Simiduia agarivorans SA1 = DSM 21679: one gene and its partner. The protein of the gene in region 1 binds, or shares a complex with, the protein of each later gene. Links are inferred from orthologs where the notes say so. Each region holds a gene or a part of one and is shown on either strand. Other genes may lie near its edges. The genes, in order: uvrD and uvrB.

What was found.
Region 2: the proteins of uvrD (region 1) and uvrB are in contact, whole or in part, in a crystal structure (PDB 7EGT), measured with the Thermus thermophilus proteins. The link is inferred for Simiduia agarivorans SA1 = DSM 21679 from one-to-one orthologs. Residues at the interface, in WP_096412145.1 of Thermus thermophilus: His654, Arg656, Phe657, Gln666, Asp668, Glu669, Lys680, Arg681, Leu682, Ser683, Lys685, Tyr686, Ala687; in WP_096411307.1 of Thermus thermophilus: Glu23, Leu25, Arg26, Asp27, Gly28, Glu29, Arg30, Phe31, Arg55, Glu326, Asp327, Phe328, Glu379, Ser382, Gln383, His398, Gly400, Arg401.

What each region holds. Positions count from the first base shown.
Region 1 is NC_018868.3:2,771,177-2,774,476, forward strand. The notes cover bases 290-3,268. They hold uvrD (DNA helicase II), read left to right. Parts: upstream 290-679; coding sequence 680-2,857; downstream 2,858-3,268. Other genes in these bases: M5M_RS12315 (MurR/RpiR family transcriptional regulator), read right to left, coding at 290-518; M5M_RS12325 (TRAP transporter substrate-binding protein), read left to right, coding at 2,881-3,268. Also shown: M5M_RS21100 (SIS domain-containing protein), read right to left, coding at 1-10; more of M5M_RS12315, read right to left, coding at 1-289; more of M5M_RS12325, read left to right, coding at 3,269-3,300. UniProt on the Escherichia coli protein: A helicase with DNA-dependent ATPase activity. Unwinds DNA duplexes with 3'-5' polarity. Translocates on single-stranded DNA with 3'-5' polarity. Initiates unwinding more efficiently from a nicked substrate than double-stranded DNA.
Region 2 is NC_018868.3:232,035-235,296, forward strand. What follows is about bases 66-3,006. They hold uvrB (excinuclease ABC subunit UvrB), read left to right. Parts: upstream 66-512; coding sequence 513-2,501; downstream 2,502-3,006. Other genes in these bases: M5M_RS01070 (pyridoxal phosphate-dependent aminotransferase), read right to left, coding at 66-406; M5M_RS19235 (bifunctional serine/threonine-protein kinase/formylglycine-generating enzyme family protein), read right to left, coding at 2,520-3,006. Outside these bases: more of M5M_RS01070, read right to left, coding at 1-65; more of M5M_RS19235, read right to left, coding at 3,007-3,262. UniProt on the Escherichia coli protein: The UvrABC repair system catalyzes the recognition and processing of DNA lesions. A damage recognition complex composed of 2 UvrA and 2 UvrB subunits scans DNA for abnormalities.

The DNA of each region.
Region 1 (3,300 bases):
TGGCACTCATGCATTGAATGTGGTGGTCGGCGTAGGCGGCGGTGGCGAGTTGCAGGCGGAAAATTATGCTGGGCGTCGGCTGCCACTGCGCCACTGGCGCCAAAGCCGAAAAATTCCACCCGGTTAGCTTTGCACAGGGCGTTTACGGCGCGGTCGAGTACTTCGGCGTTCAATGAGTCGCGCACTTTCAATAAGGTATCTACGGTAGAGTCGAAAACCTTGTGGGAATAGTCGGCGACCGAATCGTCATCGGTCACTGCGATCTGGCCAAAACTAGGACTGGCGGCCAACTGTTGGGCCAGGTTGAGTTTGAAGTCCTGGAACCCTTCGCAGCCAATGGCGCGACAAAAGCGTACCACCGTGGGTTCGCTGACTTCTGCCTGCTTGGCCAGATCCACGATGCGCATGTGAATAATATCGGCAGGTCGGCTCAGAACAAACTCGGCCACTTTGCGTTCCGATTTTCGCATCGTTAAGATAGCATCACTGATTTTTTGCGTCATCAACGCGGGCTTCATAGTGAATTCCCTGTAAAATTATTCGATCTGGCGCGATCATCGCCTAAGTATTCTGTTTTTTCGCGTGTCGGTGACTTGCGTACCGGCTTTATTGTATCTGGTTATGTAGTAAAAACATCAGTTTTCTGTAGTTTTGCTACATCTTTATTGATTTGGTGTACATGGACGTTTCCCGTCTACTCGATGATCTCAATGACGCGCAGCGCGAAGCCGTATCGGCTGACCCCTGCAATCAACTCATTCTGGCGGGCGCCGGCTCGGGCAAGACCCGGGTGCTGGTGCACCGGATTGCCTGGCTGATAGAAGTGGAGCAGATATCGCCGGCCTCGGTGATGGCAGTTACCTTTACCAATAAGGCTGCGCGGGAAATGCGCGCCCGGTTGGAACAACTGCTGGGCCTGAACCCACGTGCCATGTGGGTAGGCACCTTTCATGGCCTTTGCCACCGGTTGTTGTCCATGCACAACCAAGAGGCCAGATTGCCCCAAAATTTCCAGATTCTGGACTCCGATGATCAGGTCAGGTTGATCAAGCGCATCATCAACGAATTGAATCTGGATGAAAAACAGTGGCCCGCGAAACAGGCCGCCTGGTGGATTAATGGCCAGAAAGATGAAGGCCGTCGCGCCGCTCACATCGACGATGGTGGCGATCTGTACATGAAAACCCATCTGGCGATCTATCATCGCTACGAGGCCGCCTGCCAGTCTGCCGGGCTGGTGGATTTTGGCGAATTGCTGTTGCGCGCGTTGGAATTGCTGCGCGATACCCCGGCCCTGTTGCGCCATTACCAACAACGTTTTCCCTTTATTCTGGTCGACGAGTTTCAGGATACCAACGCGGTGCAATATGCCTGGTTGCGGGTACTTGCCGGAAAAAGCGCCTGTGTCACTGCGGTGGGTGATGATGACCAGTCTATCTATGGCTGGCGCGGTGCGCGTATTGAAAACATCCAGCATTTTGATCGGGATTTTGCCAACACCAAAACGATCCGGTTGGAACAAAATTACCGCTCTACTGCCAATATCCTGAATGCCGCCAATGCGGTCATTGGCAATAACCACGGCAGATTGGGAAAAGAGTTGTGGACTGCTGGCGACGAAGGCGAAAAAATCGCGCTCTATGCCGCCTACAACGAGCAGGACGAAGCGCGGTTTATTACCGAGCGTATCGAGCAATGGCATGGCCAGCCCAATGCCAGATTGGATCAGGTGGCCATCCTGTATCGCTCCAACGCCCAGTCCCGGGTGCTGGAAGAGGCGCTTTTGCGCGAGCGCATTCCCTATCGCATCTACGGCGGCCAACGATTCTACGAGCGGTTAGAAATCAAAAACGCATTGGGTTATCTGCGATTGATCAATAATCCGGAAGATGACACAGCGTTCGAGCGGGTAATCAATACACCTACGCGAGGCATCGGGGAGAAATCGGTGGATGCCATTCGCCAGTTCGCCCGTGCCGAAGGCTGTTCGCTGTGGCAGGCCGCTAGCAAAATGGTTGAACAGAAAGTACTGGCGGCGCGAGCCCGTTCAGCGGTAGAGGCTTTCCAGTTGCTGGTCACTGAGCTGCAGCAAAGCACGGTTGAGCTGCCCTTAGGGGAAATGGTCGATAAGGTCATCAAAGGCACTGGATTGCTGGATTTTCACCGCAACGAAAAAGGCGAGAAAGGTCAGGCCCGGGTGGAAAACTTGCAGGAACTGACTAACGCCTGTGGCAGCTTCCGGGGAGAAGACGAAAATCTGACCGAGCTGGCTGAATTCCTAGCGTCGGCAGCACTCGATGCAGGCGAACAACAGGCAGATGAGTTCGAAGACGCCGTGCAATTGATGACATTGCATTCAGCCAAGGGGCTGGAATTTCCCTTGGTTTTTCTGGCCGGCATGGAGGAAAACCTGTTTCCCCACAAAATGTCGGCGGAGGAGCCAGGCAGGTTGGAAGAGGAGCGCCGGTTGGCCTACGTGGGTATCACGCGGGCCATGGAGAAGCTTTATCTGACCTATGCCGAATCCCGTCGTATGTACGGCCAGGAAAATTACAACCCGCTATCGCGCTTTGTGCGGGAAATACCCAATGACTTATTGGAAGAGGTGCGCATAAAAGCCAGCTTCAGCCGGCCCGTGAGTTTTGATCGGGAGGCACCCGCGGGTCGCGCGCCATTGCCGGATGCAGTGTCGGAATCCGGTTTATCGTTGGGGCAATTGGTGGCACACCCCATGTTTGGTGAAGGTGTGATTACCGACTTTGAAGGCCAGGGGCACAATGCCAGAGTCAGGGTCAATTTTGCCGATGCCGGCAGCAAGCTTCTGGTGTTACGGCTCGCCAAACTCGAACCCCTGTGAATAATAAAAAACCGGAAACCACTATGGAAAAAACCCATTCAAAATGGACTACGCTCGTCATCGTGCTGTTAACGGCGCTTTGCGTCGGGCTGTTTTACGCACAGGTATTCAGTAAGCCCGTTGCAAAAATTCAAGCGGTTCAATCGGGTGAGCAGCAAGCGCAGTATCATTGGCGTATGGTCACCACCTGGCCGAAAAATTTTCCTGGCCTCGGTAATGCACCGGAAAATTTCGCACGCTGGGTGCGCGAGGCCAGTAATGGCCGGATCAATATCACCGTGTACGGAGCCAATGAATTAGTGCCCGCATTGGGCGTATTCGATGCGGTCAGCTCCGGCAGTGTCGAACTGGGTCACGGGGCGGGCTATTACTGGAAAGGCAAAATTCCGGCGGCGCCTTTTTTTACCTCTGTGCCCTTTGGCATGAATGCACAGGAAATGAAT
Region 2 (3,262 bases), 2.5 Mb from region 1 along the record:
AGCCTATTTTTTCCCCGGCCCGTTCGAACAAGGAGCACAAGAGGTTGATGCCGCCGGTGGAGCCGATGGTGGGGATGCAGCTGTCGGGGTCGATGCTGGCGTTGAAATCGCGACCATAGACCTCGGCAAAGCGCTCGCGGGCAATCCTCGGGCCAAGCGTATCCGTATAGCCGTAGAGTGGCCGCATCACGTCCCGCAAGCTGGTGTCCTGGGCCAGATGGTCAAACCAGGCCTTGCTGCGCGCAATGTAATCCGTGGGGTCTGTGACCTCCGGGTGCGGGTAGCCTGCGCCCAGGTGATGCAGTTGCAGGCCTTTTTCGGCGGCGAGTTTGGCCAGTTTGGGCAATGCCGCCGCCATTTTACGGGTGACACTGACGGGCTGGGCGACGAGGTGAGGCGCTTTCATCGGGGGTATCCTTGTGGCTTTGCGGTATTGTCGCGTGCGGCTTGGCCGACTACAAGGAGGCCGGGGCTGAATTTGTTATGATGCGCTCTGGTGAATCGGGATATAGATGATGAAGCAGTTCGAGGTACACAGCGCGTTCGCGCCGGCTGGCGATCAACCCAATGCAATTGCGGCCCTGGTCAAGGGGTTGGAAGCGGGCTTGAGTCACCAGACCTTGTTGGGTGTTACCGGCTCGGGAAAAACGTTCACCATTGCCAATGTGATCGCCGCGTTGCAAAAGCCCACCATGATCATGGCGCCGAATAAAACGCTGGCTGCACAACTCTATGGCGAGTTCAAGGAGTTCTTTCCCAATAATGCGGTGGAGTACTTCGTGTCTTACTACGATTACTATCAGCCGGAAGCCTACGTACCGTCGTCTGATACGTTTATTGAAAAAGACGCATCCATCAACGAACACATTGAGCAAATGCGGCTATCTGCCACCAAAGCGCTGATGGAGCGGCGCGATGCCATTGTGGTCGCCACTGTCTCGGCGATCTATGGTCTGGGTGATCCGGATGCCTACCTGAAAATGGTGATTCACCTGGATCGCGGCGACCCGATGAATCAGCGCACCTTACTGCGTCGATTGGCCGAGCTGCAGTACACGCGCAACGACGCGGCGTTTCACCGAGCCACCTACCGCGTGCGCGGCGAGGTAGTGGATATTTTCCCCGCCGATGCCGACGATCTGGCTGTGCGGGTGGAATTATTCGACGATGAAATTGAACAAATCAGCCTGTTTGATCCGCTCACCGGGCGGGTGCAATCGAAAGTACCGCGATTCACTATTTACCCGAAATCTCACTACGTCACCCCGCGCGAACGCGTGCTGGAAGCGGTAGAGCAGATCAAGGCGGATCTGGCTGAACGATTGACGTTTTTACGCAATGAAAACCAGCTGGTTGCCGCTGAACGGCTGGAGCAGCGCACCCGTTACGATATTGAAATGATGGTGGAGCTGGGTTACTGCAACGGCATTGAAAACTATTCGCGCTATTTGTCCGGGCGGGAGCCTGGCATGGCACCGCCCACCTTGTTCGATTACCTGCCGGCCGATGCTTTGCTGGTGGTGGATGAATCTCATGTGGCAGTGCCACAGATCGGGGGTATGTACCGCGGCGATCGGTCGCGCAAAGAAACCTTGGTGGAATACGGTTTTCGACTGCCATCGGCGCTGGATAACCGGCCCATGCGCTTTGATGAATGGGAAAAACTCGCGCCCCAGACGATATTTGTTTCCGCCACACCCGGAGACTACGAAAAGCAGCATGCCGGTCAGACAGTGGAGCAGGTGGTGCGTCCCACTGGTCTCGTGGATCCGGTGGTGGAGGTGCGCCCGGCCGGCAGCCAGGTGGATGATGCGCTGTCGCAGATTCGGCAACGCGTCGGCGCCGGCGACCGGGTATTGATTACCGTGCTGACCAAACGCATGGCCGAAGACCTGACCGATTATTTACAGGAGCACGGTGTCAGGGTGCGTTATCTGCATTCCGATATCGACACGGTCGAGCGCATGGAAATCATCCGCGACCTGCGCCTGGGCGAATTTGACGTGTTGGTGGGAATCAACCTGTTGCGTGAAGGTTTGGATATGCCAGAGGTATCATTGGTACTGATCATGGATGCCGATAAAGAGGGTTTCCTGCGTTCGGACCGTTCCTTGATCCAGACCATCGGGCGCGCGGCCCGCAACTTGAACGGCAAGGCGATTTTGTATGCGGACAAAATCACTGGCTCCATGCAGCGCGCGATTGACGAAACGGATCGCCGGCGGGAAAAGCAGTTGGCGCACAATGAAAAGCACGGCATTACCCCGGTAGGGGTTAAAAAATCCATCGCCGATATTCTGGAAGCCGGGCAGGCACCTGGTAAGAAAAAACGTCAGAAAGTGGCCGAAAAACCTGCCGATTACGCATTGGCTGAGGGCGAAGATATTTGGAAAACCATTGCTGAGCTGGAGCAAAAAATGTTTCAGCATGCCAAGGATCTGGAGTTTGAGCAGGCGGCACAATTGCGCGATGCGATTCACAAGCTCAAAGCTCGCGCCTGACGCGAGCGTGAGCTGTGGTTAGTAAAGCTCGACGACTACTCTGAAGCCAACATCGTTATAGGCTTTGCTGGCATCGCGGCCTTCCCGGTGATGGACGGTAATATCTTTGGCGGAGTCCTTCATGGATCCGCCGCGCACGCTGCGCAAATCACATTGGGCTAATTTAACTGCACTGGCGTCCCTGGGGGCGCTCAGATAATGATTCTGGAAACAATCCTCAACCCATTCTGCCACGTTGCCGGCGGTGTCATGCACACCAAATGCATTGGGGTTGTAACTGCCAACCGGTGCTGTTTTGGTGGTAAACAAGCCGGCGTAATCACTTTGGCAGCCGTTGCGGCAGTTTGCACGCTTTTTGGCGTCGCCGGTCCACCAGTAATCGCCTTCACTGTTGGCGCGCGCCAGAAACTCCCATTCAGCCTCGGTGGGCAAGCGGTATTTCTTTCCGGTGGATTCAGACAGCCATTGCGTGTACGCGCGCGCCTGCTCCCAGCTGACATTGATGACCGGTCGGCTGCCTCGTCCCCAGCGTTCATCGTCGGGTTGCCCCAGATTATTGGCACTGAGGAATTTGTCGAAATCGGCAAAGGTGATTTCAAATCGGCTGACGGCAAAGGGCTGATCAATGGTCACGCGTCGCTCGGGCATGGTAACGCTCGACCCTTTATCACCCATGGTGAAGGTGCCGGCAGGAATGATCACCATTTCCGGCCCTTGGTCACCGTTGGCGAGCTCGTTTTTAAACAGAGTCCCGGGCACCA